One region of the Ruegeria sp. D1(2025) genome, then DNA from elsewhere that is predicted to be linked to it. Evidence: riboswitches for the same ligand, from Rfam matches in the RefSeq annotation. Region 1 holds a riboswitch; each other region holds the start of a gene.
What was found. Region 1 has a riboswitch for cobalamin ahead of ACR1XU_RS19545 (DUF1636 domain-containing protein). Riboswitches for the same ligand answer to the same signal wherever they lie in the genome.
Positions count from the first base shown of each region.

Region 2: it holds a riboswitch for cobalamin, as region 1 does, so the genes downstream of both, ACR1XU_RS10810 (DUF4198 domain-containing protein) here and ACR1XU_RS19545 (DUF1636 domain-containing protein) in region 1, are expected to answer to the same signal.
Region 3: it holds a riboswitch for cobalamin, as region 1 does, so the genes downstream of both, ACR1XU_RS13950 (hypothetical protein) here and ACR1XU_RS19545 (DUF1636 domain-containing protein) in region 1, are expected to answer to the same signal.
Region 4: it holds a riboswitch for cobalamin, as region 1 does, so the genes downstream of both, ACR1XU_RS17470 (DUF1636 family protein) here and ACR1XU_RS19545 (DUF1636 domain-containing protein) in region 1, are expected to answer to the same signal.

Region 1 covers NZ_JBQFPO010000011.1:30,134-37,267, reverse strand. The annotation lists gene cobN (cobaltochelatase subunit CobN) at 1-1,393, opposite strand, end outside; gene cobW (cobalamin biosynthesis protein CobW) at 1,397-2,452, opposite strand; gene ACR1XU_RS19545 (DUF1636 domain-containing protein) at 2,449-2,829, opposite strand; cobalamin riboswitch at 2,924-3,131, opposite strand; gene ACR1XU_RS19540 (hypothetical protein) at 3,618-3,953, shown strand; gene ACR1XU_RS19535 (YybH family protein) at 4,125-4,631, opposite strand; gene ACR1XU_RS19530 (LysR substrate-binding domain-containing protein) at 4,876-5,775, shown strand; gene ACR1XU_RS19525 (hypothetical protein) at 5,939-6,277, shown strand; gene ACR1XU_RS19520 (HlyD family secretion protein) at 6,270-7,134, shown strand, end outside.
Region 2 covers NZ_JBQFPO010000003.1:282,259-289,392, reverse strand. The annotation lists gene cbiQ (cobalt ECF transporter T component CbiQ) at 1-11, opposite strand, end outside; gene ACR1XU_RS10820 (cobalt ABC transporter permease) at 11-592, opposite strand; gene cbiM (cobalt transporter CbiM) at 589-1,200, opposite strand; gene ACR1XU_RS10810 (DUF4198 domain-containing protein) at 1,207-1,992, opposite strand; cobalamin riboswitch at 2,122-2,321, opposite strand; gene ACR1XU_RS10805 (LacI family DNA-binding transcriptional regulator) at 2,680-3,705, shown strand; gene ACR1XU_RS10800 (winged helix-turn-helix domain-containing protein) at 3,710-4,924, shown strand; gene ACR1XU_RS10795 (fumarylacetoacetate hydrolase family protein) at 4,928-5,626, opposite strand; gene ACR1XU_RS10790 (pyridoxal phosphate-dependent decarboxylase family protein) at 5,838-7,134, shown strand, end outside.
Region 3 covers NZ_JBQFPO010000005.1:168,197-175,330, forward strand. The annotation lists gene ACR1XU_RS13920 (hypothetical protein) at 1-10, opposite strand, end outside; gene ACR1XU_RS13925 (histidine phosphatase family protein) at 132-695, opposite strand; gene recR (recombination mediator RecR) at 763-1,356, opposite strand; gene ACR1XU_RS13935 (YbaB/EbfC family nucleoid-associated protein) at 1,418-1,762, opposite strand; gene ACR1XU_RS13940 (DNA polymerase III subunit gamma/tau) at 1,858-3,618, opposite strand; gene ACR1XU_RS13945 (phosphatase domain-containing protein) at 3,789-4,292, shown strand; gene ACR1XU_RS13950 (hypothetical protein) at 4,294-4,701, opposite strand; cobalamin riboswitch at 4,789-5,009, opposite strand; gene ACR1XU_RS13955 (alpha/beta hydrolase family protein) at 5,175-6,083, shown strand; RNA gene ffs (signal recognition particle sRNA small type) at 6,083-6,181, opposite strand; gene ACR1XU_RS13965 (bifunctional 2',3'-cyclic-nucleotide 2'-phosphodiesterase/3'-nucleotidase) at 6,221-7,134, opposite strand, start outside.
Region 4 covers NZ_JBQFPO010000008.1:131,459-138,592, forward strand. The annotation lists gene ACR1XU_RS17455 (cyanophycinase) at 1-483, shown strand, start outside; gene cphA (cyanophycin synthetase) at 507-3,308, shown strand; gene ACR1XU_RS17465 (Mur ligase family protein) at 3,324-5,060, shown strand; cobalamin riboswitch at 5,169-5,371, shown strand; gene ACR1XU_RS17470 (DUF1636 family protein) at 5,473-5,829, shown strand; gene ACR1XU_RS17475 (ABC transporter ATP-binding protein) at 5,826-6,611, shown strand; gene ACR1XU_RS17480 (ABC transporter substrate-binding protein) at 6,630-7,134, shown strand, end outside.

The sequences.
Region 1 (7,134 bases):
CCTCGGGCTTGCCCCAGACTGTTTGCAGGTCCGTATTCAGTTGATCTGGCAAGTGTGCAAGCGCGGCCAGGTAATCTTCGACCGACCAGGCAATCCGGGCGCCCAGCAATGTGTCGGCGATCGGTTCGGCAGGGGCTGTGTCGTACCCGGCGCATTGCAAATCTGACAGCATCGCTTCGGCTGACGCCAGCGCATCAAGGCCCACCGCATGGGCCATCTGCCAGTCCTTGCCGGGATAGGTGGACAGGACCAGAACCGGCACCTGTTCCGCTTTGGGCCGGTCGTTCAGATTCAGCCAGCCGGTTACACGATCAATGATCGCTTCGATCCGTTCAGGTTCAGCGCGGTGGGCAAAGCGGGAATACTCCAGGTGCGGATCGCGTTTGCCCGGTTCCTTGAATGAAGCGATGCCCGCCGAGATCCGCCCATCCACTTCGGGCAGCACGACGTGCATGGCAAGGTCGGCGGGGGAAAGACCGCGTTCGGCCTCGGCCCACGCTTTGCGGCGTGAAGTTGCCAGAGCGACCTGGAAAACCGGCACACCCGCCGCGTCAAGCGGAGAGGTTCCCGACGCGCCTTTGCCGGAGAAGGACGTGGCATTGATGATCGCCGAAGGTTCCAGTGCAACGATGTTTCGGCGCATCCAATCGGCGGCGGCGGGTGCTTTGAGAGAAGGGGCGAACATGCCCATTGCCTCGAACCCACGCGCACGCAGGCTGTGGATCAGGGCGGCGACCGGGGCGGTGTCGGCGGAGGTCAGGTAGGCGCGATAGAAAGTGACGATGATGCGTTTCGCATCGTTCGTAAATGCGGCTTCGACCGGGGTTACGCCGCGGACAGGGCACCAAACACCGCATTCGGGAAGGGTTTTGGCCCCCAACACCGGTCCGGCGTAAAGCCCCGCCGCCAAGGCCATCTGCGCCAAAGCGGCCTGCGCCGCGACCTCGCCGCCGGTGTCGCACAGATGTGCCAGCCGCCGCAGGGTCGAGACGGGCAGGGTGGAATAGTCGTCCAGCCGGGTATCCTCGCGCCCGTCGGCGGGCAGAACCGCCAGCGCGATGCCTTTGGCCTGCGCCAGCGCAAGAACCTGCTGCAGCCCGTAGGACCAGTAAGGCACCCCACCAATCAGGCGGATCAGGATACCTTTTGCACCGTCAAGCGTCTGTTCCACATATGTGTCAACGGACAGAGGGTGCTTCAGCGCCGTCAGATTGGCCAACCGCATCGTCGGCATTCGCCCTTCCGGCCCACCGCCGCGATGCCAGCCTGCCGCGAAAGCACCGAGATCGCTGTCCGAAAAGGACAACATCACCAGATCCGCCGGGCTCTGGCCCAGATCGGTCGGGGTCTCGGTTTCTTCAAGCCCGTGGCTTTCGCGGAAGACGACGTGCATGGCTTACTCGGCGGCCTCGGTCACACCCACGAGGATATCCCGGATTTCGGCCTCTTTGATGTCGTCGTGCTCGGCAATGACCACAAGACGCGAGCGGCGCTCCTCGCCGGGTTCCCAGGGGCGGTCGTACTGATGACGCACCCGGGCACCGACAGCCTGAACCAGCAGACGCATCGGTTTGCCGGCAACTGCCGCATACCCCTTGACGCGCAGGATGTTCAGTTCCCTGGCCAGACGTTCGATCTTGGCAACCAGATCGAGTGGGTCACTTTGCTCCGGCAGTTCGACGATGATGCTTTCGAAATCGTCATGTTCGTGGTCGTGGTGACCGTCGTGATGCGACGGACGCGCGTCCATGTCATCCTCGGCTGCAGCTTCCAGACCGAGCACGACGCGGACGTCTACGACGCCTTCGGCAACCTCTACGACGGGCAGCCGGCGCGGGGCCTCAGCTGCGATGACCTCTTTGGCTTTGGCAACACCCGCTGGCCCGGCCAGATCGGGCTTGGTCAGCAGGATGATATCGGCGCAGGATATCTGATCCTCGAACACCTCGGACAGAGGCGTTTCGTGGTCGATCGAGTCATCGGCCAGACGCTGGGCGTCCACGGCTTCGACATTCGGAGCGAAGCGACCTGCCGCGACCGCCTCGGCATCGGCCAGAGCGATCACGCCGTCCACAGTGATTTTCGAGCGGATATCGGGCCAGTCAAAGGCTTTCAGCAGCGGCTTGGGCAGGGCGAGGCCGGAGGTTTCGATCAGAATGTGATCGGGGCGCGGGTCCAGCGCCATCAACGCCTCGATGGTCGGAATGAAATCATCGGCCACGGTGCAGCAGATGCAGCCGTTTGCCAGTTCCATGATGTTCTCTGCCGGACAATCGGGAATGGCGCAGGATTTCAGAATATCGCCATCGACGCCCACGTCGCCGAATTCATTGACCACGACCGCCAGACGTTTGCCCTGCGGGTTCTGCATCAGGTGCTTGACCAGCGTTGTCTTCCCCGAGCCCAGAAAGCCGGTGATCACAGTGACGGGTAATTTCTCAAGAGTGCTCATTTCAGGGCTCCAATCGGGGGAATGCGGGAGGCGCAGTTTTTGCGGAAATGTTCGGGGCGCTCGCGCCATTTGACCAAGCCGTCCTCGGTCGCCAGATATTTGGTCGCACCGTCGACAATGACGTCAACGTGTTCGGCTTCGTTCAGGTTCTCATAGACAAAGGTCCAGCGACCCGGTCCACCGCGCAGCACGATCGAGCAGCCCTGATCGCAGTTCGACAGGCATTCGACGGGTTTCAGCGTGATGCCTTCGGGCAGGTCGGCCTGTTGCAGCGCTTTGTGCAGCAATGTGCCGGGGCGTTTTTCATCATCCTCGACGGGCAGTCCACGGCGGCACGTGGTACAGACCAGCAACTCGACTGGTGCGGTCTCGGTCATGTCTCTCATCCCCCCAAATCCTCTTCGCGGGGGACGGGGTTTCATGCGGGCCACGCGTCTGCACATGGACCCGACACCGGAACACCCCGCCCGGTTTCTTCTTCGGGTGCTGGCAGGTCTCCCGGCTTGCGGATGTCAGAGGCTTGCTCTGGCAGATGTCCCGCCTTCCCGGCCTTTCGGCCAGTGGCTATGGGCACCCTCTCCGGTCACGGTCGCGGGGGCGGCTGCGTTTGACGGAAAAACCGCTGACGCATTCCCTTTTCATCCATCCAGGGATGGACACCAACGGGTCGGACATGCGGCACAGGCGGGGGACTTGTCAAGCTTCAGGATGCGCGGCTTTGCCGCCGGAAGGAAAAAGCGACCTGAGGTGGTCACTCAGCGGCATCGCCGGGCGCTTGCTGCGCCGGAAAACCTGCGTGATTGAGGGGGTCCGTCTGATCTTCGCTGGCTTTGGAAGGGGTCGGCGGGACCCGGACGGGCGGGGCAGATTCGGCTTCAGAGCGACTGGGGCAGGCCGTGTGTGGACGTTGCGGCGACCAATCGACCGTCATCTCCGAGCATCGCTAAACCGAGGGATTGGGGTTTCGTTGATTAAGTAACCGCCGTTCCGACCGGCTCGAGATACTCCATTTCAGTATTCGCGCAAGACCCGGCAAAAACGACCGCTTCGAGATCAAATCTGATGGCCGTCTTGCCGTGCACAGAGTAGCCAGAATTTTTGCAAAATTATGCCTCAAACTGTCCTTAGCGGGCGTCGGCGAACAGAATATGCCAGGAAACAAAAAATGAAAAAGTTAGCAGCTTTTCTTGTGTTCTTACCCGTCGCTGCAGTTGCGGAAGACCGGGCGTTCGAGTGTGAAGCGCCGGATGCAAAATATCCGGAAATGGCGGCCAAGCTGGTCAAATACGAAGGCCAGAACAAAGGGCATATTACCATTGGTGATATCGACAATAAGGCTGAGGTGTATCCCGGCCTCGACACCCTGACTTACCTGTATATCGGTGACGGCTTTACCCTGAATTACAACGTGAATCTCAAGACTGGCACGTTTGACTATTCGGCTTCGGGCAGCAAATCCGGATGGGGCAAAGGCAGCTGCAAGGAAGTTGTGGCCCAGTAATTCGCTAATGCCCGATCTGCGGGTTGGGCCTTTCGGTTGCCGAGAAAAGTACTTGCCTGGTTCCGTCCGGAGGCCAATGTAGTTGGCCGAGGACGGAACCCGGTAATAAGCGGCCGATCCGGTATGTGTCCAAGCCATTTGGGCGGCGTGCCAACCAATCAAAGCTTTTGATCAGCAAGGTTCGGCACGCCCCGAACACGCGGGCGCTATTGATCTGCCGGCGCTGAAGGTATTCGCGTTGGACCAGATATCCCGCGCCACGCGCCATGTTCCGTCATCTTCGAGATGGTAGATATTGATGCCATGGCCGGTGGAAACAGTGGCAGGGCCCGGGTCACGCGGAACATCGGTGGCGGTAAACTCATAACGCTCAAACGCCCAGTCCGCCGCCACAACAAATTCCAGCGATTGCTTTTTCCAACTGGTGTGAACGGCGTCGAAATACCCGCGCACCCAGGGCCCGACCTTGGCTTTGCCTTCCATGACAGGCGCGCCAGGAGCGATGAAGACCACGTCATCAGTGACCGTCTCAAGGAATTGATCCAGTTTGTTCGAGTTGATCGCTGCAAGATACGCTACGTGTGCGGCTTGCGGAGTCTCGGCTTTGGTGTCGGGCAGCGCCGGTGCCGCGATGGCCAACCCTATTCCAGTAAAAAGCATGTTTATCCTGATAGTCATATCGGCCTCCAAGCATTTGCGGCGATTGGACCTTGCCGGTTGTTCAAACCCGCCTGTCAACGCAAAACGCATTGCAGGACGATCGCATTGCAACGCAATTCGACAGGCTTTTAGGGCAATCGCAATTTCAGATAGCTACACCACTGATTGTTCAACTCGTATCGGGTGTATTTCTCGACAATAGTTACGTTTGGTGTACCTTGCGAGGCAGGAAAAAATAGCAATCATTAAGTATTTCTACTGAATGAACCTTATTGACTGGCATAAGTTGCCGCCGCTTTCGACCCTCAGGGCGTTTGAGGCGACCGGCCGTTTAGGCGGCTATTCTGCTGCGGCGCGTTCACTGAACGTAACCACTGCCGCAATTGCCCAACAGGTGCGAAAGCTTGAGGCTGATCTGGGGATTCCACTTGTGCGCCGAGAGGGACGTGGACTTGCTTTGATCGAGGCCGGTCGGACGCTGGCCAGCACGCTCAACGACGCATTCGAGCAGATCGCAAAAGGCATTGATGATGTGACGGCTCAGGAGGCCGCTCGCGGTGTGAGTGTGTCTACGACTGTCCGATTTGTCGACGCGGTCATCATGCCACGTCTTGGCGGCTTCTGGGCGGAACACCCCGGCATCCAGGTGTCCTTCGCTGCGGAAGGAAATTCGTGGGACGTCGATCTCGAAGCTTTTGACATTGCGATACGCGGAGGCCCGCCAAACCATGTTTGGAGCGGCGCGGCCCAGAAACTGCTTCTAAAGTCGCCGTTCGTATTATGCGGCACACCAGAGCTTGTCAGGTTGGGTGCGAAAAACCTGACCGATGTGCCGTGGATAAAGGACAAGAGCATTGGTTCCCAAGTCTTTGAAGGTGTCGTCCGGGACTTCGGCCTGCGCGTCGACGACCTTCAGCTTGTTGATCCGGGGGGATCGAAGTTCGAGCTGGACGCCGCCTTGCAAGGCTACGGATTGCATCTAAGCCCTCTAGTGACCGTCAAAAAGTACCTGGATAAAGGCAGACTGGAAGCTATCGACGTGCCGCCGAAATGGGTGGCCTGCTACTTTGCGGTCTACCGAAAGGGGCGCATTTCCGATCAGGTAGGTGCTTTCTTGAAATGGCTTGAAGTGACGTGCGCACCACTTTCTCAGGAGGCTTGAGAACCTCGAACTGGATTCCGTCCAACGTCATATCGGGCACTGGCCCGTCATTATGTTCACGCTATCGGGCCGGGGGCTGATCAGAGTTGCCTCGTGCAGGATTGGTTTTTTTGATTTCAATCGCTTATCCTTGCCGGGGATCATTTGGAAACAGGAGGTTCACGTGAACAGCTCTATCTCTGATGAGGCGATGGCGCGGCTCCCGTTTTGGGTGACACCTCCGGGGGAAACAGACGGCTTTTTGATCGTTGTTGGGTTTCTTCTTGTCGTTGTCCTGCTGGGCTTCGGCGCATTGTATTTTACCGTGCAGGCTATCCCCGACCGCATGGCGGCAGGCGCGCACAAGGTTCAAATGCAACTGGTTGGTGTGCTTGGGTTGATCTCGCTTTTCACACTGAACAATGCCTTCTGGATCGCCGCCATTCTGATTGCCGCTGTGCCTCTGCACGAGATATTCCCGCTCAGGACCGAAGTGGACCTTTCGGAGAACCACGATGCTTGAGTTGGTATTCTCTGCATTGATCACGATTGTCCCGGATTACCTGTACCGTCGCTACAAGCAGGGCAAGAGATGGGGCCATGAAATAACCCTGTTCAACGTCTGGTATGAATTGCGGTGGGGTTTGACCGCTTGCGCAATACTGGCCGTTACGCTGATCACAGTGATCTTCTATTTTCACCCCTCAACGCGGAACGTGTCCGCCGCATTTCGCACGGTTACCATACTGTCAGATCGCGGTGGCCGCGTCTCAGAGGTCTATGTCGCCAACAATGATGCGGTTAGTGCCGGTGACGCCATTTTCCGGTTGGACACGACCCGACAGGAAGCAGCAGCAGATACCGCTCAACGCCGCATAGAAGAGATCGAGGCCGCATTGGGCCTGACCGCAACAGAAATCGCGGCAGCCGCTGCTGGTGTTGAGGCGGCAGAATCAGATCTTACGCAGGCCACAAGCGATCTGGATCGACGCCTAGAGCTTGCCGAGCGAAACGATACTGTTGTGAGCGAGCAGGAGCTGGAGCGGTTGCAGACGGCAGTGTCCGGGGCGGAGAGCCGTCGCGCAGCCGCACTCGCGGCACTCGATGGTGCCAAGCTTCGCCAAACCTCACTTCTTCCTGCGCAGCTTGAAAGCGCGCGCGCCGTGCTTCGGGAGGCCGAAAACGAGATCTCGAAATCAACCGTATTCGCTGAGGTGGACGGGGTTGTGACCCAATTCCTCCTGAAGCCGGGTGACATCGTTAACCCAATTCTGCGTCCCGCTGGTATTCTGGTGCCAGACGTCTCAGGACAAGGGCGTTTCATAGCGGCTTTCGGTCAGATTTCAGCCAGCGTGTTCAAGCCCGGCATGCTGGTGGAAA
Region 2 (7,134 bases), on a different contig from region 1:
GCATGTGCCATCAGGTGGCCATCTTTTTTCGCGCGGCCAGGTAAAAGCCGATGCCGAACAGACCAATGATATAGCCAATACCACCCAAGATGTTCTGCAGATCATTGTGCTCGCGGTAGGCGGCGATCTCGCGCCGCAGTGGGCGGGTTTCGTCGCGCACCGCTTTGGCGATGGCGGCGCGTTCCTCATCCGAGAGCGAGGCCACAGTCACCGCTGCCGCGCCATCCGCAGATGCAACCGGCGTGGCTGTTTCAGAAAGCTCGGCTTCGACCCCCATGATTTCTGCCACTTCGTCGGCCGACATGGCAACTTCGGCGACGTGCCCTGCACCCAGATCTGCCTTGAATGTATGAGTCACCGCTCTGGTCGGGCTGTAGAGAAAGAAACCGTCCGTATCGGTTACTGTGCGTCCCAGTTCAGAGCCGTCGGGGCCATAGACGATGACCTCCTGGTCTGCGGCCATATCGCCATTGGAAAACCCCAGCTCGCCTTCGATTGCGTCGCCTGCCGGAAAAACGCCTGCAATAACCTTATGCGCAAGAGCCGGGAGCGGGGCGAGAGCAAGCGTACAAACAAGGATCAACTGTTTCATGTGGACGCAACCTTTACAAAAAGTTCCGGTTTGACCTTGCGGGCCAGAAGAACGGCAAAACCTGTCAGCACGGCCTCGATAGCCATGACGGGAATGTGGGCGAAAAAGACAAGCTTGGCAGCGGGCAGGAACTCATCGCCGGACAGCGCCAGCGAGACCGCGACAAAAGCCGTCGTGGCGGCGATCGAAAACGCACCGCCGATGCCGCCCCAGATCGCCCCCTGAACAGGCGAGCCACGTGCGATCAGACGACCAAAGATCATCCAGGTCAACACCGCCGGAAGGGCGATATTCACCGTGTTGATCCCCAGCACGGTCAATCCGCCAAAACCGAAGAACACGGCTTGCAGCAGCAAGCCGACAAAAAGGGCCGGAAAGGCGGCCCAGCCGAGCAGAAGCCCGGCCAGACCGTTCAGAATCAAATGCACAGACGACGGGCCAATCGGCACATGGATCAGCGAGGCGACAAAAAAGCTGGCCGACAACACGCCCGCCGTGGGAATGCGATCCAGATCCAGCGATTTCAGGCCCAATGCGATCCCGCCAGCCGCGGCGACCGCACCGCCGATCACGACAGGGTTTGAAAGGGCTCCGTCGACGACGTGCATTCAGGCTTACTCCAGATCCCAGGCGCGGATCCAGATGACCGCATCCTGGCTCAGCTCTTTGCCTTCATGCTCGGTTTCCGGACCCACGCCCAAAGCGGCGAAGCCCCAGTACCCGGCTTTTGGCACACCAAAAGTGAAATATCCGTTGTCATCCGAAATCGCGACCAACGCGCCGCCCGGCAATGGGGACACGGTGGCGTCCTTCGCGCCGGTGCCGGTCATGTCCGGTGCTGCGGCGATGTACTCGATTTCGATTTCTGCGCCGGCGACGGGCTGTCCCTCGCTCAACACGCGACCGGTAAAGGTTGACCCGGCGATGATGTTGTAAGGTTTGTTCAGCGGCAGAATCTCGGTGGCCAGCCCCTGCGGCTGATCCCAGTCGGTCGGCAGTTCGTTTCGGTTGAGGTAAGCCTTGGTGATTTGCTGGATATAGATATCCTCTGATTCTTCGTAGTAAGGCGCAGGAACTGTAACCACCACATAGTCACCCGAGCGTTTAACCTGAATCGAGCCCAGGAACGCTTTGGCGATGTTGTCCGGTCCTTCAAAAGTGGTTTCTTCCAGCGTATCCATCAGATCGGTTTTTTCACCGTTGTGGATTACAAAGAATTCTTCCGGTCTTTCCAGGGTCATCACGTGACCAGCTTCAAACGGGTGCCAGAAAACCAGTTTGACCGGAACGTCACCGGGGCGTTCGATCATCGTGTCGTCGGTATATTCCAGCAGGAAATGGGCCTGCGCCAATGCAGGCATCGCCAAAGCAGCCGTTGCAGCCACCAGCAGTTTTTTCACAAATCGAGTCCTTCTCACGTCGCGCCTTCCCCGGCACAATTCTGCTTTGACGATGGGGAACGCGAAGCCATCTGCCTTGTCGGGCAAACAGATCCGGCGCACACCCCGTCGCCGATGATGAACGCCCCTTCCAAGGGCGCATGTTCGGCAGGTCTCCTGACTTGCGGGTCAAAGCGCTAAACTAACCTTCCCGGGATACCCCAGTGGCATTATCAGCCGCGCTCGCCGCCTACAGTTGCGGGGGCAGTTGCAGAGTTGGCGAAATGTGCCGCACTGCATTCCCTATTGCTTCCGAGGATGTCCCCGGAACCGAACATGGCCCGTTCATGCCAGAATATGTAAGACACGGTCAACAATTGATTGCGGCGTTGCATGGGCCATTTGCGAAATCAGAAATTGCATGTTCGCGCTTGCTACGCGGTTTGGTATGCGCCACCGCGAGTGTGTGTATTTTCTTAGATATCTTTCCGCGTTCAATAGTCGTCGGTTCAGTTCGCGGACTTGAGATTTTTAGGCCTGAAACTGCGGGCGTTGACTCGCGTTTAAAATTGAACTCGCCGCAAATATGTAGGGTCGCTCCGATGCACAAAAGGTCCGACCGGCCCAGCGCTCGATGCAGAAGCAGAGTTGTTGTATTTGCCGCCGTGTTCACGCTACCATCGGGCAAAACAACAGTGCAGGTGCCTCGTGACCACAGAAACAAAACGCCCGCTTACCCTTCGCGATGTCTCGGAAGCGTCGGGGGTATCCGAAATGACGGTCAGCAGGGTCCTGCGCAATCGGGGTGATGTATCAGATGCGACCCGAACACGGGTTCTGGCCGCCGCAAAAGAGCTGGGATACGTGCCCAACAAAATTGCGGGTGCGCTGGCATCCAGCCGGGTCAATCTGGTCGCTGTCATCATCCCGTCACTGTCCAACATGGTCTTCCCCGAGGTCCTGACCGGCATCAATCAGGTGCTGGAAGACACCGAATTGCAGCCAGTGGTCGGCGTGACCGATTATTTGCCGGAAAAAGAGGAAAAGGTCCTTTACGAGATGCTCTCGTGGCGGCCTTCGGGCGTGATCATCGCGGGTCTGGAACACACGGAAGCGGCCCGGGCGATGCTGGATTCCGCGGGCATTCCGGTGGTCGAAATCATGGATACCGACGGCAAACCAGTGGATGCGATGGTCGGCATTTCGCACCGCCGTGCCGGCCGCGAAATGGCGCAGGCCATACTGAAGGCCGGATACCAGCATATCGGTTTCATGGGGACCAAGATGCCTTTGGACCACCGCGCGCGCAAACGATTCGAAGGCTTTACCGAGGTTCTGGGCAAACACGGGATCGAGATCGAGGACCGCGAGTTCTACTCGGGCGGGTCGGCACTGGCCAAGGGGCGCGAGATGACGCAGGCGATGCTGGAACGGTCGCCGGAACTGGATTTTCTGTATTATTCCAATGATATGATCGGCGCTGGCGGGCTGTTGTACCTGCTGGATCAGGGGATAGACATCCCTGGTCAAATCGGGCTGGCAGGGTTCAACAATGTCGAACTGCTGCAAGGTCTGCCTCGCAAACTGGCAACCATGGATGCCTGCCGGCTGGAAATTGGCCGTCAGGCCGCAGGGATCATCGCGGCACAGCTGGCCGACCCGGAAGCCGAGATTGAAACCCGCGTGACACTGACGCCAAAAATCAGCTACGGCGACACACTGAAGCGGCGTTAGAGTCTTGGCACTGCCGAAACTGGACAACCGGACAGCCCGTGCGGCGTTCATGGATCGTCACTTGCTGTCCGAAACCCCGTCGGGCAGCGCAAAGGGCGCGGATCTTCTGGACCTGATCCGACGGCTTGGTTTTGTTCAGTTGGACAGTATCAACACCGTGGCCCGCGCCCATGACATGATCCTGTTTTCGCGCAGGTCCACCTATCGCAGCACACATCTGAAGCGCCTGTATGAACGGGACAGGGCGCTGTTCGAGCATTGGACACATGACGCCGCCGTTATTCCGATGGAGTTCTACCGGCATTGGCACCTGCGCTTTCAGCGCGACGCCGATTTGTTGAAAGCCCGCTGGAAGAATTGGCGGCGGGATGGATTTGAACAACAGTTCGCCTCGGTTCTGCTGCACATCCGCGATCACGGTCCGGTATCCTCGTCCGATGTGGGAAAGGACGAAAAGAAAGGATCGGGCGGCTGGTGGGACTGGCACCCGTCCAAAACCGCGCTGGAGTTCTTGTGGCGCTCGGGCGCGCTGACCGTCATTGGCCGGGACGGCTTTCAGAAACGCTACGACCTGACCGAACGGGTGATCGAAACTCATCTGTGCCCCGGTCATGCACCATGCGATGCCGAAGGAACGGTGGACTGGCTGTGCAACGCCGCCCTGGACAGGTTGGGGTTTGCAACATCGGGCGAACTAGCTGCGTTCTGGGATACGGTCGGCGCGGCCGAGGCGAAAGACTGGTGCGCCGCGGCCCAGAAAAACGGCGCAATTGAGGAAGTCGAAATCAGTTGCGCGGATGGGCGTAAGAGGAAAGTGTTTTCCCGCCCGGGTTTGGTTGAAGAGGCCCGTGAACTGCCCGCGCCACCGGGCAGGATTCGCGTGCTCAGCCCGTTTGACCCGATGCTGCGGGATCGAAACCGCGCCGAACGCCTGTTCGGGTTTCACTACAGGATCGAAGTGTTTGTGCCCGCACCCAAAAGAACCTACGGCTATTATGTCTTCCCCCTGCTCGAAGGTGATCGGCTGATCGGCCGGATCGACATGAAGGCCCACAGGGATTGCGGCGAATTGCGGGTACAATCCGTCTGGCCCGAGCGAAAGTTGCGCTGGTCAGAGGCGCGCACCCGCCGTCTGGAGGCCGAGCTGGACCGGGTGCGCAGGTTTGCCGGCCTTGATCGTGTTGAGCTTGCCGACGGCTGGCTGAAAGACCCTAAATAGGCTCTATTCAGCCTTTGACAGGGTCAGGTGGATCGGTTCAAGACCGTCAATTCCGCCATCAATCACATCACCGGCCTGGACCGCACCAACACCGGCCGGGGTGCCTGTCATGATCAGATCGCCCGGACGAAGGTGATAGTAATTTGAAAGATGGCTGACGATCTCATCTATTTTCCAGATCAGCTCATCCAGGGTCGCATCCTGCCGGACTTCACCGTTGACGCTCAGATGAATGCGTTTGTCTTCGTCCGGCGACCAGTTCTCTGACCGGGTCAGCGGCGCAAAAACGGCACCGTTTTCCAGATCCTTGCCCAGATCCCACGGGCGCTGCTTGTTCCGTTCACGGATTTGCAGGTCGCGGCGGGTCATGTCCAGCGCGCAGCCATAGGCAAACACCGCGCCCAAAGCCTGCTCGCGACTGACGCGGAACACCGGCTGACCGATCGCAATCGCCAGCTCCATTTCGTGATGATAGTTTTCGGTGCCCGGCGGATATGGCACGGTCGCCCCGGTCAGGATGGCGTTTGGTGCGGACTTGGTGAAATAGAACGGCGCCTCGCGGTCCACAGTATTTCCCATTTCAGCCGCATGGGCCGCATAGTTCCGCCCGACGCAAAAAATCCGGCCCACCGGATATTCGGCCTGCTCGCCGACAACCGGTATCGCAACAGGGTCGGGAAAAGAAAACAGCTTGTCCTGCATGACAGCCCCCAGTTTGAAACATCGCCGGGCATCTTAGGTGTCTTCCCATCACTGGCAAGACGTTGGCGACCGGGATGCACACCGTTTTGACCTGACATTCAAGACTTCGGGTTTCTTAGACGCATTGACCTTTCGCTCCGGATAACTCTCACTGCCCCGGAAATTCAAACACCCGGGACATCCCGGATCAGACGGAAACACGGGGAATAGCATGCAGTGGAACGAATTCGCGGAATGGGGCCGAAAAGTCGCTGACTGGACGCAGAACTATCACGAAACCGTTGGCGACAGGCCCGTCCGGGCACGGTGCGAACCGGGTGAGGTCTTGAATGCGTTACCGTCTGAACCGCCCGAAACCGCCCAGCCCATGGAAGACATCTTCCGGGATTTTGAGCAGATCGTAATGCCCGGCATCACCCATTGGCAGCACCCCCGGTTCTTTGCCTACTTCAACTCCAACGCCTCGGCCCCGTCGGTTCTGGGTGAGTTTCTGGCCAGCGCCATCGCACCGCAATGCATGTTGTGGCAAACCTCGCCTGCCGCGACCGAGATGGAAACCCGGATGATGGATTGGTTGCGGCAGGCTTTGGATTTGCCGGACGGATTCGCCGGTGTGATTCAGGACTCGGCCTCGTCGGCGACGCTGGCCGCCGTTTTGACGATGCGGGAAAAGGCACTGGCCTGGCAGGGCAACAAACAGGGGCTGTTCGCGCAGAAACCCCTGCGCATCTATTGTTCATCCGAGGTTCACACCTCAATCGACAGGGCCATCTGGGTTGCCGGAATTGGCGAAGACAACCTTGTGCGCGTTCCCATCAAGGGCGACTGGCGCGGAATGGATCCCGACGCGCTGGAAGCGGCCATTCAGGCAGATTTAGACTCTGGTTTGCAGCCTGCGGGCGTCATTTTGTGCGTCGGCGGAACTGGCGTCGGGGCAACCGATCCTGTGGATCGTTGCTTAGAAATCGCCGCCGAATACGGCCTCTATTCCCATGTCGATGCAGCCTGGGCCGGGTCGGCCATGATCTGCCCCGAATACCGGCACTACTGGCCCGGGATCGAACAGGCTGACAGCATCGTCTTCAACCCCCACAAGTGGCTGGGGGTACAGTTCGACTGCTGCGCGCATTTCCTGAAGAAGCCCGAAGATCTGGTCCAGACGCTGGCTATCAGCCCGGAATACCTGAAAACACATGGTAAAGACGGGATCGTCAATTACTCGGAATGGTCCGTTCCATTGGGGCGTCGCTTCCGCGCGCTGAAACTGTGGTTCGTGATACGCACCTACGGGCTGGAAGGCCTACGCCAGCGGATGCGAAATCACGTCAACTGGTCCAAAGCGCTGCATGACAAACTTGCGTCGGAACCGGATTTTCAGATCACGACGGCGCCGATGTGGTCACTCTGGTCCTTTCGGTACATGCCCGAAGGCTGCGCCGACCCGGATGATCTGAATTTGCGGTTGGTCAACGCCATCAATGATGACGGACGGATTTACCTGACACAAA
Region 3 (7,134 bases), on a different contig from region 1:
GGCGGGTCATCGAGGAATGCTCCAGCTAAAATGGTAGTGTTTGGATATCCTTAGCGCAGTTTTGCGCATAACCAAAGGCTGTGATCCGAAAGCGTGCAGCAGGCGCGTGTCGGATAATAATGCGGCCGCCTCTACCGAAGTGTCGTTTCCGTACCGTTGGAAAGATGGAAGACACACCCTTGTGTGCGAGGCAGCTTAAGCAGATCTTCCTGATCCAGGCCCAGCCAGATCCCCCTTAGCACCAAAGAAGTTACACCGTGGGTCACAATGATTGAGGGTTCTTCTTGCTCATCCAGAAAGGATCGGACTCTTGCCGATATCTCCTCAAAGCTCTCACCGCCAGGGCTGCGAAAAAACCACAAATAGCTTTCGTAAGCGTAGTCGATCTGCGACCTGATGACGTTCTTGGTTACACCTTCCCATTGGCCAAATGCGATTTCCTGAAGGCGGTGGTCAGTTTCCTGTTGCAGATGGGGTGCAATCGCAAGCCGAGCCGTGTGCCGCGCGCGCTCTTGCGGGCTGACGACGACCCGAGACGGTGTGTTCGGAATGCGGCTCAGAATTTGGTTTTGAGTGCGCGCCTGCGCCTTGCCCGTTTCGGTCAGCGGAGAGTCCTTGCGGCCTTGAAATTTCCCAAGAGTATTCCACTCGGTTTCGCCGTGTCGCAGTACGAATAGATCGGGATATCTGCTCATAAGTTACGCCCAACTCTGGAAAATCAAAGCATGATTCAAAAATGTTCTCGGGGCAGGTTCTGTGACCTTACAGTTCTTTCCGCGCCCTCAGCGCCGCCGTGATCGTCCCGTCGTCCAAATAATCCAGCTCACCCCCAATTGGCACACCCTGCGCAAGTGAAGTCAGGCGGACCTGTCCCTCCAACTGGTCGGCAATGTAGTGGGCGGTGGTCTGTCCGTCGACTGTGGCGTTCAGGGCAAGGATGATCTCGGTGATGCCCTCGGCCGTCACGCGGTCTTTGAGGCGGGGTATGCGCAACTCGTCCGGGCCGACACCGTCCAAGGCCGAAAGTGTACCGCCCAGAACGTGATAGCGGCCTTTGAAGACACCGGCACGTTCCATCGCCCAAAGATCAGCGACATCCTCGACGACACAAAGCTCTCCGGTGGCGCGGGCCTCGCTGTCGCAGATGTCGCAGATGTCAGCGGTACAGACATTGCCGCAATTCAGGCATTCGCGGGCGGTGGCGGCGACCTGCTGCATTGCGTCCGAGAGCGGTGTCAGCAGCAGGGCGCGTTTGCGGATCAGGTGCAGCACCGCGCGGCGGGCCGAGCGCGGGCCAAGCCCCGGCAGCTTGGCCATCAGGTCGATCAGGTTGTCGATGTCGCTGTTCGAACTCACGGCCTGTCCTGTTTGGCACCGAAGGGAGCCTCCGGCGGGAGTATTTTGGAAAAGATGAAGATCAGAACGGCAGTTTGATGTCTGCCGGCAGCCCCATGCTTTCAGTCAGCTTGGCCATTTCCGCCTGAGAGCGCTCGGCGGCCTTGGTCTGCGCGTCCTTGATGGCGGCCAGGATCAGGTCCTCGACCACTTCCTTGTCGTCTCCGTTGAAGATCGACGGGTCGATGTCCAGACCTTTGAGTTCGCCCTTGGCGGTGGCGCTGGCCTTGACCAGACCGGCGCCGGATTCGCCGACAACCATGAGGTTGTTCAGTTCTTCCTGCATTTCGGTCATTTTGGTCTGCAGGTCCTGCGCGGATTTCATCATCTTGGCCATATCGCCCAGACCGCCTAAACCTTTGAGCATCGGGTTTCTCCTGTAAATCGATTTGACGCCTAAATACGAAGGGTGACTGCGTGACACAAGGGGCATGGGCATCCTCCTGTATTCCAGGCAGATGTTCAGTCCTCTTCGAACGGGTCCCATTCGTCTTCGACCTCGGGCAGAGCCTCGGTTTCGACCTTGGCGGCGCGCTGTTCCGGGGTTTCGATCCGTTTGATGCGCGCCTTGGGAAACTGCATGAGTACCGCCTGAACCAGCGGGTGCTGCTCGGCCTGTGACCTTAGCGCGAGGTCGGCCGCATCGCGGATCTCGGCGATCGTGGCGGCTTCGCCATCTGCCACGATGGATACGGCCCACCGATTGCCTGTCCAGCGCTGCAGCGCCGTACCCAGCCGTTGGGCAAGGTCTGTCGGGGCATGATCGGTCGGTGTAAATTCGATCCGGCCCGGTGAGTAGGACATCAGCCGCACACCGTTTTCGACCTCGACCAGCAGCTTTACGTCCCGGTTTGTCCGGATCAGTTCGACCACATGTTCGAAGGTCGGATAGCGCGCCAGAGCAGTTTGGACGTCCTGTGCCAGGGCCGCAGTCGGCGCGCCGGCGGGACCGTGTGGAGCGGAAACGTAGGAAGACCTTGCCGATGCCTGAGGTTGTACCGGGGCGTGCGAGGGTACGGCCATGCCTCCACCGGGGCCTCCGTTCGGCGTGGGTGGAGGTGCGTCCTGCAAACGTTTGATCAGTTCTTCCGGGCTTGGCAGGTCGGCCACATGGGTCAACCGAATGACGGCCATTTCCGCTGCCATCATGGCGTTTGGTGCGGCTGAGACCTCTTCGAGCGCTTTCAGCAGCATTTGCCACATGCGGGTCAGGACACGCATCGGCAGGGCTTCGGCCATTTGCTGTCCGCGTGCGCGTTCGTCGGGCGAAACGGTCGGGTCCTCGGCGGCGTCTGGCGTGATTTTGACCACGGACACCCAATGGGTGATTTCGGCCAGATCGCGCAGCACGGCTAGCGGGTCGGCGCCCTCGGCGTACTGAGCGCTTAGCTCTGTCAGAGCCCCCGCCGCGTCGCCGCGCAGGATCATGTCCATCAGGTCCAGGACGCGGCCCCGGTCCGCCAGACCCAACATCGCCCGGACCTGATCGGCACTGGTTTCCCCGGCCCCGTGCGAGATCGCCTGATCCAGCAGCGAAGTTGCATCACGCGCCGAACCCTCGGCCGCCCGGGTGATCAGCGCCAGTGCGTCCTCTGCGATCTGAGCGCCCTCGGCGGTGGCGATCTTGTTCAGAAGACCGATCATGTCCTCGGGTTCGATCCGGCGCAGGTCGAAGCGTTGGCAGCGCGACAGGACCGTCACCGGAACCTTGCGGATTTCGGTGGTCGCGAAGATGAATTTCACATGTTCGGGCGGTTCCTCAAGCGTCTTGAGCAGCGCGTTGAACGCGCTGGTCGAAAGCATGTGAACCTCGTCGATGATATAGATCTTGTAGCGTGCGCTGGCGGCACGATAGCGGACGCTGTCTATGATCTCGCGGATGTCGTTGACGCCGGTGCGGCTGGCGGCGTCCATCTCCATCACGTCGACATGGCGGCCTTCCATGATCGCCACGCAATGTTCGCATTGGCCGCAGGGTTCGGTCGTCGGTTTGCCGTCGCCATCGGGGCCGATGCAGTTCATGCCCTTGGCGATGATCCGCGCCGTCGTCGTTTTGCCGGTGCCGCGGATGCCGGTCATGATGAAGGCCTGCGCGATCCGGTCTGCCTCGAACGCGTTTTTCAGGGTGCGCACCATGGCATCCTGACCAACCAGGTCGGCAAAGGTTTCCGGGCGGTATTTGCGGGCAAGAACCTGATAAGCGGGGCTTGGCGTGTCGGTCATTTCTGCTCTGTCGGATTCGTATCAGAAGTGCAGCGTAGAGTGCGCCGCCGCCTGCGTCCACAGCCGGTTCGCGAAATTCATTTGGGAATGCTTCGGGATGCGCGTAAAAATGAAGGTGAAAGCATTTTTGACCGGATTCTTGTGCGTAACGATTAAGGAGGGCGCGTTGCATGTCTCAGATGATTATTCATGCGCTGCAGGTCGGAGGAGGTACTCTGGCCCTGACATCAATGCCGGGACGTGGGGGTAATTATGCCCAGGACCTGAATGCGATTTCCGACTGGAAACCAGGTCTTGTCATTTCAATGACGACCGAAGTCGAGATGCTGCAGGACGGCGCGCGTGACTTCGGAACCGACATTCAGGCGCGCGCCTGCCGCTGGGTCCATCTGCCGGTCGAAGATTTCGGTGCACCCCCCGACGCCGTGACCGCGCGCTGGCCCGATGTAAGCGCGGCCGTCCGCCATGCCCTGTCAGGGGGCGGGCGCATTCTGGTGCATTGCCGGGGCGGCTGTGGCCGGTCCGGAATGGTGGTGTTGCGCCTGATGGTCGAATGCGGCGAGCAACCGGGTGCAGCCCTGAAACGGTTGAGGGCGGTGCGGCCCTGTGCGGTTGAAACAGATGCACAACTGGCATGGGCCACGCAATTGATTCCGGCCAGCGCGGACCCGTAGCTTAGGCCGACAAATGTCCGGCCTGGGCCGCCACTTGGCGACCTGCCAGGGCCGAAGCTTCAAGCATGGCGCAGGGCGGGTCCGACAGAATTGCGGACGGCAGCGCACGGAACTCTGCGCAGAACATCATGTCTGCATAATCCTCCAACCTGTCGCCCGGAGTTTCCTCATTCGTTCCGCAAAACACCCGGATTTTGTCTGGCCGCGCGTGGAACCGGGCCATGCACCCTTCGGGGCAATGGGCAAGCTCGCTGCTGCCTTCAATGGCGAATTGCGGGGTTGCGGCCGGGCCGGCGCTTGCCACGGCGCGCGTCAGAGCCCGCGCCATTTGCGCCAGTGCCGGACAGGGTTTGCCGGTGCGCTGGCACACAGTGGCAGAAAATTCGTGTGTCCTTGTCTTCCAGATCATAATGCGCCCTCCGCGCGCGGCGCGGGGCAAGGATCAGGTGTGACGGGGCTATGCCATCAGGACCTGCCCGGACACCCCGCCCGAGTTTCGGTTTCAGTATCGATGGCAGGTCTCCTGACTTGCGGGTCATCGCTTTGCCGACCTTCCCAGCCTTTCGGCCAGTGGTGTTTCGGCATTGCTCACCGCTTACAGTTGCGGGGGCAGTCTCGGCCTTGGTTCCTTCCGGCAATGCCAGACAGAACCGCACCGTGTTCCCTTTTCATCCCGGCCCGTTAAAGGGCGCGGAAACCATCTCCTCATCGCTAGCGGTTGCCGGGTCCCCGAGTCAAGCGCATTGCGCGGGCCGAGGCATTTGGTCCGATGCGTGGTCGGGAAAGCGGACGTTTGGTCATGTTTGCACCGGGTTGACTTGAGCGGGCGACTGGCCTGACAGATAGGTGAACTGAACTGTTCAGTTGAGAGCGGAGCATGATATGTTGGACATACAGGAACAGGTCTTGACCGAAGACATACGATTTCCCTCCGGGACGGCTATGCTGTCGGGTCGCCTGTACCTGCCTGTTGCAGCGCCTGATATCGTAGTTGTTCTGAACAGCGCGACCGGCGTTCCCCAGGACTATTATCAGCATTTTGCCCGGTGGCTGGCGGAAGAGCAGGGCATTGCCTGTCTGACCTATGATTACCGCGATTTCGGAAAATCGTTATCGGGGCGTCTGAAGGATTCGCGTGTCACCATGTCCGATTGGGCGCTGATCGATATTCCCGCGGCCCGGGCCGAGATGCGACGGCGATTCCCAAGTGCGCGGCAGTGGACCATTGGTCATTCGCTGGGGGGTATGCTTGAGCCATTGCAATCGGATGTGGATCAGATCGACCGGATGATTTGTGTGTGTTCAGGCCTGGTTACGTTGTCGGATCATCCCTGGCCCTACAGGGGGCTGGCCGGAATCTTCTGGTACGGGCATGCGCCTTTTGCAGTTCATGTGCTGGGGTATCTGCCCGGCAAGGCCATTGGGTTTGGTTCGGACCTGCCGTCAAAGGTCTACTGGCAATGGCGAAAATGGTGCACCTCGCCGAACAGCTATCTGCCTGAAATTGGCCAAAGCCTGCCCGCAGCGACCTGGCCGCGGGCCGGTGGTCCGGTTGACCTGTTTGCGATTTCGGACGACCAGATGGTGCCTGAAAATGCGGTCTGGAGGCTGGCCGAGCTATACGGCCCGGACGCCAACCGTCATGTGCTTGAACCAAAGGATTTCGGGCTGAAATCCATTGGCCACATTGGTGTTTTTGCGCGCAAAAACAAAGCGGTCTGGCCGAGGCTGATCGAGTCTGCGGAGCAGCAAGTCCGTTCCGACCGGAAAGATGTGACGATTGCGGGATGAAGTGAGAGGTTGGACATCGACCCAAGCGGGGCTCGTTGTGGCTGCTTCCTTCCGGACCTGACCAGGTTGGCGAGGCGCTCGCCCGCGCCAACCTCTCAATCGTCGATATAGGGAAGTTGCGCCAGGAAGACAACCCGTCAGAGTGACAGTCTGATCCGCAGAAAGCCTTCCGGGTCATGCCCCAGCACATGCGGATCGTATGCGTCCAGTTCGGAAAGATGCGCCCTTGCTCCCGGCCCGGTTTTTAGAATCGAAGCGTGCCCGGGAAGCCGGACAAGGCTGAAGGGGAAGGGCGCAGATTCAAGCGGGTCGTCCGGTAGTCCCCCCGAAAGATAGTCGCGCAGGACGTCCCTGATGGGTAAGGTCGGCAGATCGATCTGCCGGGCCTGATGCGCAACTGGGAAGTGTCCGCCGCCGCTGGCCCGGTAACTGTTCAGGGCCACAACGAATTTCTGGGTGGGTTCAATTGGGATTCCACCGCAGAAAATCTCGCGGACACGGTTTGCAGCGGGATTGACCAGCATTCCGTGAGAATCAAAACGCGCCGGCTGGGAAAGATCGATCCGATAGGTCAGGCCGAACAGCACATCGAAGTTATGCCCGGCCCGTGTTTCATCGGTCAGAGTGCGGACAGCTCCTGCATCCACCTGATTGAAAATGCCCGCCGACATTTCAAGCCAGTCACGGACCATGTCGCCGGTTACAAGCACGGCGCGCAGTTCATTCGGAAAAGAATGAAGATCCGAAACATTACGCAAACGCACCTTTCCGGGCGGTACATCCGTGTAGGAGCGCGGTCCCGCGCGGCCTCCGAACTTGCAGGGAGAAACAGCGGACAACAGTGGAAGCCCCCGTAGGTCTTCGTCCAAGTAACGACGCAGCGCTGCGGCCTGGGCGCTGGCGACCAGAGCGAGGCCCCGATCCGGTGCGCAAAAGCTGAAATAGCTGTGCAGGCTTTGACTGGTGTGGCCCACGGGTCTTGAGGCCAGTGCACGGGTTTCTTCGTGGCCGTAACTGAACAGATGCTGCATTCCGGGGTCTTCGGAAACCG
Region 4 (7,134 bases), on a different contig from region 1:
TCTGCCGGGGCGTCGATCATGTCCGAACATATGGTCGCCGGAGGCAGCAGCAACTCGGCCCCCGCCGAAGGCAACATCACGCTTGCACCGGGCATGGGCCTGACCAACGCAGTGATCATCGACCAGCATTTTACCCAGCGCAACCGGCTGGGGCGCCTTCTAACCGCCTCATCTTTCAACCCTTTTCTGATCGGCCTTGGAATTGACGAGGACACCGCCGCCTTTATCGGCCCCGACAACGTCCTTGAGGTTGTTGGCAGCGGCACGGTCACGGTCGTGGATGCCAGCCATCTGACGCATTCGTCGATGTGGGATGCACGCCGGGGCGAAGCACTGAGCCTTTTGGGTCTTCGGCTTGACGTTCTGGGCGAAGGGTGCCGTTATGACCTGATGGCTCGCCAGGCTTTTCCGCCAGATGAGCATATGGCGTTCTGCACCTTGCCCGATTTGTCCGGCGACGAGGACGCCTCCGGGGGGAAATGAACAATTAATAAACGAGGAGCCTTATGAAAATAATCTCTACCAATGTCTTCGTCGGTCCCAACGTCTGGGCAAGTTTTCCGGTTATTCGACACGTCATTGATCTGGGATTGTTGGAAGATTGGCCCTCGGCCCGAATAGGCCCCGAATTCATCGACGCATTGGTCGCGGCCCTCCCCGGCCTTGCCGAGCATGGCTGTTCCTACCGCGAGCCCGGCGGCTTTATCCGCCGTCTGCGCGAGGATGAAGGCACCTGGCTGGGTCACGTGCTGGAACATTGCGCCATCGAGGTTCAGAACGTGGCCGGCACGGATGTGACATTTGGCCGGACGCGGGGCACGGGCGAACCCGGCCAGTACAATATGGTCTACGAATACCGCCAGCGCGACGTGGGACTTGATGCCGGGAAACTGGCCATGCGCCTGCTGATGCACCTGCTGCCGCAAAACCTCAAGGAAGCCCTGGACTATGATTTCGATCCCGATTTCGATTGGGACGACGAGTTGCGCAGCTTTGTTCTGCGTGCCCAACGCAAGGAATTCGGTCCCTCGACCGGGTCGTTGGTCAAGGCCGCCGAAGAACGTGACATTCCATGGATCCGCCTGAACGAAGGATCGCTGGTTCAGTTCGGGCATGGCAAGTATCAGCGACGCATTCAGGCGACCATCACGTCCGAGACCAAACATATCTCGGTCGAGATTTCCTGCGACAAGGAAGATACCCACAATCTGCTGAACGATCTGGGCCTGCCGGTGCCGCAACAGCGCATGGTCTATTCGGCCCGCGAAGCCGCAAAAGCAGCTGGCCGGATCGGATTTCCGGTGGTGGTCAAACCGCTGAATGCCAATCACGGCCGCGGAGTATCGATCAATCTGAACTCGGAATCCGAGGTCGAGGCCGGTTTTGCCGAGGCCAAGGAACACTCGCGAAGCCGCGCCATTCTGGTTGAAAGCTTCATTACAGGATTTGATCACCGGATGCTGGTGGTCAACAACAAGCTCGTCGCAGTCGCCAAACGGGTTCCGGGTCATGTGATGGGGGATGGCAAGCATACGATTGCGGAACTGGTCGCTATCGTTAACCAGGATCCGCGCCGGGGCATCGGGCACGAAAAAGTGCTGACCATGCTGGAGATCGACAATCAGGCCAAACGCCTGATGGAAAACGCCGGTGTGACCGAAGAAACCGTTTTGCCGGAGGGCGAGGTTTTCTATTTGCGCTCTACCGCGAACCTGTCCACAGGCGGCACGGCCATCGACCTGACCGATGTGGTTCATCCCGACAACCGCGACATGGCTGAACGCGCCATCATGGCGGTTGGGCTGGATGTGGGCGGTGTCGATTTTCTGATCGACGACATCACCAAGTCCTACAAGGATATCGGCGGCGCGATTGTCGAGGTGAACGCAGCCCCCGGATTCCGGATGCACGTAGCTCCGTCCGAAGGCCAACCGCGCGATGTTGCCGGTCGGGTGATCGACATGCTGTTCCCGGTCGGGGACAAGACACGCATCCCCATTGCGGCAATCACGGGAACCAACGGGAAAACCACAACATCGCGGATGTTGAACCATATCATGAAAACCAGCGGCAAGACCGTTGGCATGACCTCGACCGACGGGGTTTATGTGGATGGCAAGCTGAGCGTCAAGGGCGACATGACCGGGCCCAAGTCGGCCCAGATCGTGCTGCGCGATCCGATGGTCGATTTCGCCGTGATGGAGACCGCGCGTGGCGGGCTGGTGCGTTCGGGCCTGGGCTATCAACGCTCGAACGTTGCCGCCTGTCTGAACGTATCGGCCGACCATCTGGGGCTGGGTGGCATCAACACGGTCGAAGAGCTTGCCGTGGTCAAACGCGTCGTGGTGGAAAGCGCCACGGATACGGCCGTTCTGAATGCCGACGACATCAACTGCCTGAAGATGGCGGATTATGCCGGGGCAAGTCAGATCTTCTATGTCACGACCAATCCCGGCCACAGTCTTGTGAAAGAACATATCAAGGAAGGCGGCAAGGCCATCGTGCTGGAAAAAGGCATGAACGGTGACATGCTGACCATCTACGACAACGGTCTGCATATCCCCGTGCTCTGGTCGCACCTGATCCCGGCGACACTGGAAGGCAAGGCGATATTCAACGTGCAGAACGCCATGTTTGCAGCCGCCATGGCCTATAGTTTTGGCGTTGATCTGGACAATATCCGCCACGGGCTGCGGACCTTTGACACCAGCTATTTCCAGGCACCGGGGCGGATGAACGTTTATGACGAACATCCGTTCAAGGTAATCCTGGATTATGGCCACAACCCCGCCGCCCTGAAGGCAATGGCGGCGCTGGCCGACCAGCTGGAGATCAAGGGCCGCAGGCTGTGCGTCGTATCGATGCCCGGTGACCGTCGTGACGAGGACGTCGAGGACGCGGGCGCGGCGCTGGCCGGTCATTTTGACCACTTCATCTGCAAGGCTGACGACCGCCGTCGCGGACGCGGGCATGACGAAATTCCTCAGATGCTGCGGCAGGCGTTGATTGCAGGCGGCACGCCGGATGAGGCGATCACAATCATCCCTGATGAGGTCGAAGCGGTGACGGCGGGTCTGGAAATGGCAGCTCCCGGCGATCTGCTGGTGATATTCGGCGACGACACCACCCGCTGCTGGAAACAGATCATCTACTTCAATTCGGATGGCGACGCACCTGAAGCTGAAGCAATCGGCAAGCCTGCCCCTGTTGAGACCTCTTTCGAGGACATGTTCGACAGCGATCAGGCCCTGATCCGGGACGAGCGCGGCGTGCGTCTGGCCCGCGAAATCAGCGAAGACGCGGATTGAGCCGAGGGCACCGGAATGGACAGGATTGAAGAGCTTGAGACCGCGCTGACCATCCCCAGCGCGACCAGTGGCGCGTTTCGGGTAGACGATGCGCGCCGGCTGACCGGGCCCGGGTTGCTCTGGGATCACCCGGGCGCAATCATGGACGTCTTTTTTGACCAAGAGCAGTCTTCGCGTGTCATTGAGCTGTGGCAGCATCATGCACGTCGTGTGCTGGATGCGCTCGGCTGGTGCCAAGAAAAGCTGACATATCGGGTATTCACCGGCGGCGTGAACCTTGCGATTTCAGCGCCGATGGATCAGCTGTATTCAGCGATCTTTGCGGTCCAGACCGCATGGCATTTCTGTGCCGCGGCGCTGGTCGGGGAAACACCCGGCGATTTCGACAAGATGATCGCCGACGTCCGCGACGTCATGGCCAAAGAGGCAAATCCGGCCCTGATCGCCCTGATCCAGGCGGCCTCGGCGCGGGGCGTCGATATCCTGTGTGACGACGACGAGATTTCGATCGGCCACGGGGTCGGAAGCCAGACCTGGGCCTGGAACGCTCTGCCTGCGCCTGATGAAGTCGAATGGGACGCCTTGCACAACATCCCCGTCGCCTTCATCACCGGAACCAATGGCAAGACCACAACGACCCGGCTGCTTGAGGCGATCGCCCGGGCGGCGGGCAAGGTTGCCGGGCTGACCTCGACCGAGTTTGTCCGCGTCGGCGACGACATCCTCGACCGTGGTGATTATTCCGGCCCCGGCGGAGCGCGCATGCTGCTGCGCGACCGGCGGCTTGAAGTCGCCTGTCTGGAGGTTGCCCGTGGCGGAATCCTGCGCCGGGGTCTTCCAACCCATGCCGCCTCGGCTGCGGCTGTCACAAATGTCGCCAATGATCATCTGGGTCAGTACGGCGTCAACACGGTTCCGGAGTTGGCGCAGGCCAAGTTCGCCGTGCATCGCACCCTTAAGAAAGATGGCGTTCTGGCCCTGAACGCGGATGACCCCTTTGTCCGGGATGAGGCGCTGAACACGTCCTGCAGGATCTGGTGGTTCTCGCTGGACCAGAAAAACGCACTGATCCAACAATCCCGCGAGCAAGGACATTGTTGTGCCTTCCTGCGGGACGAGATGATCGTGTTCTTCGATGGCTCCACGGAACAACCGGTGATTTCGGTTCACGATGTACCGCTCGCTATGGGTGGGGCTGCCAGGTACAATATCCTCAACGCAATAACTGCGCTGTGTCTGGCCTGCGCACTGGATATCCCGATGCAGGCCATTCGCACGGGATTGTCCGGTTTCAAGCCAGACGCCAAAGATAATCCGGGCCGGTGCAACGAGTTTTCCCATAGCGGCGCCCGCGTCTTTGTCGATTTTGCGCATAACCCACATTCGGTCGCAGCGGTGTGCGAGGCTTTGTCCGGACTTCCGGCAAAGCGCCGCTTCATACTGCTAAGCCATGCCGGGGACCGGTCCGATCAGGACATCATCGATGTCACGCAAACGGCCTTGCGGTTCCAGCCGGATGTGATCGTCGCTGCCGAGCTTGAGGGTTATCTGCGGGGACGCAACCTTGGTGAGATTCCAAAGCTGATTAAGCAGGCGGCAATGAACAACGGTCTTCGGGATGAGCAGATCCTGAGCGCGCCTTCCCCGGTCGAGGCGAGCAGGACAATACTGGATCAGATCGAACCGGGCGATCTTGCCCTGTTGCTGGTCTTGTCCGAGCGCGAACAGGTTCTGAAACTGCTGGAGAATTGAACCGGCACGCTGAACGCGAGGCACCCGGGCAGTTAACGATGGATGCCGCTCCGCCGCCGAACAGAGTGTCCTGGCAACAATTCTGTATTGACGCATGCTCGGGTCTGAGGCACTTAGCTAGAAGATGGTTCCCGAAGGAAGACCCGAGGGATGAAAAGGGAATACGGTGCGGCCCAGTGGGCCAAGTCCGTAACTGCCCCCGCAACTGTAAGCGGTGAGCGACGCCAAACACCCACTGGCCGAATGGGCCGGGAAGGAAGGCCAAGCAAGGACCCGCGAGTCAGGAGACCTGCCATCAATGTTCAACCAACCCGGGGCGGGGCGCCCTGGAAGGAGGCTTAGATGGCACGTCAGTCACGTGTTTACATGATCAGCACCTTCTGTCCGCGCTTGGCAACAAGTGGAGCGGACCATGTCAGACGCCACTGATCATGTTCTTCTGATCTGTTCGACATGCAACGGTGATTTGTCTGCGGACAAAATACGCTCTTCTTTGTCAGATGCGCTGCCGTCCGCGTTTGCCATTCGCACGGTCGATTGCATGGCCGGGTGTGCGCAGCCGACAACTGTTGGGTTTCAGGCCGCCGGCAAAGCCCAATACCTGTTCGGCGACATCCGGACCCCGCATGACATCGCGGCCTTGGCCGAATTCGCGTTGCAATATCAGAACAGTGCCGATGGATGGACCTGCGCGTCCGACAGGCCGAGCGCGCTTTTTGACAAAACCCTTTCCCGTTTGCCCCGAATGATTTTGGAGGAGCCTTCATGACGACCTCTGCATTTCTTGCCGTGCGTGACGTCGAATACTATGCGCTGAATGGTGATGTTCTGCTGCAAGCGGCGTCTTTTGAACTGGAAGAAGGCGCAATCCTTGCAATTGCCGGGCCGAACGGGGCCGGGAAGACGACACTTCTGAACCTGTTGTGCGGCACGGCCGAACTGGTGCTGGGCGACGTTTTGATCAATGGGCGCAGCCTGAAACACATGCCCGCCAACCAGCGCGCCCGAATGATCGCTGTTGTCAGTCAGCACGAACTGCCGGATAGCAGACTGTCTTTGCGGGAATATGTGGCCTTGGGGCAAATCCCGATCCGGGCTGATCGGTCGAAAGAGGGCCACGCCGCCGAACTGGACAGGATTTTGAACCTGACAGGTCTGAGTGATCTGGCGGACAAACGAATGGGCGTACTTTCCGGGGGTGAACGTCAACGTGCGCATATTGCGCGCGCTCTGGCACAGAACCCTTCGCTTTTGTTTCTGGACGAACCGACAAACCATCTGGACCCCGACGCCAAGGGGCGGATGCTGTCGCTGGTTGCCGAGTTGGGCATCACGGTGGTCATGATCGTCCACGACCTCGTCATGATCCCTGAATTTGCCACCCATGTGGCCATGATGAAATCCGCGCGGCTCACGGGCTTTGGTCCCGTGGCCGATGTGCTGACCTCGGACCAGGTCCGGGAAACCTTTGGCGTCGACTACCTGTACTTTCACCATGAGGGCCGCGTGATTCCGGCGCTGGATATCCGAAAAACCTCGGTCTCAAACTAACCCTAGGAGCATCTTTGAATGAAACAGATCTGGTCGGTGGTCCTGACCACAGCCTTGGCAGGCGGTGCGTCGGCACAAGACATTACCGTCGACAATTGCGGCAAGCCGCTGGTTTTTGAAACTGCGCCTGAGCGGATTGTCGTGCACGATATGAACATGACCGACATGGCCTTTGCGCTGGATCTGCAGGACAAGATCGTCGGGCTGACCGGCATCACCGGATGGTACAAGACCAGCCCGGAATTCGATACGCTGCGCGGCGACATTCCCGAGCTTGCGCCCAAATACCCAACGGTCGAGAACCTTGTGGCCGCCGAACCCGATATGTTCTTCGCGGGCTGGTATTACGGGATGAAGCCGGGCGGAGACGTGACCCCTGACACGCTGGAACCCTTTGGCATCAAGACCTTGATCCTGTCCGAAAGCTGCGTGCATCTGGACAAGGACCGCCCCGAAGCCAGCATGAACCTGCTGTTTGATGACGTTCTGCGCCTGGGCCAGGTCATGCAGGTCGAAGACAAGG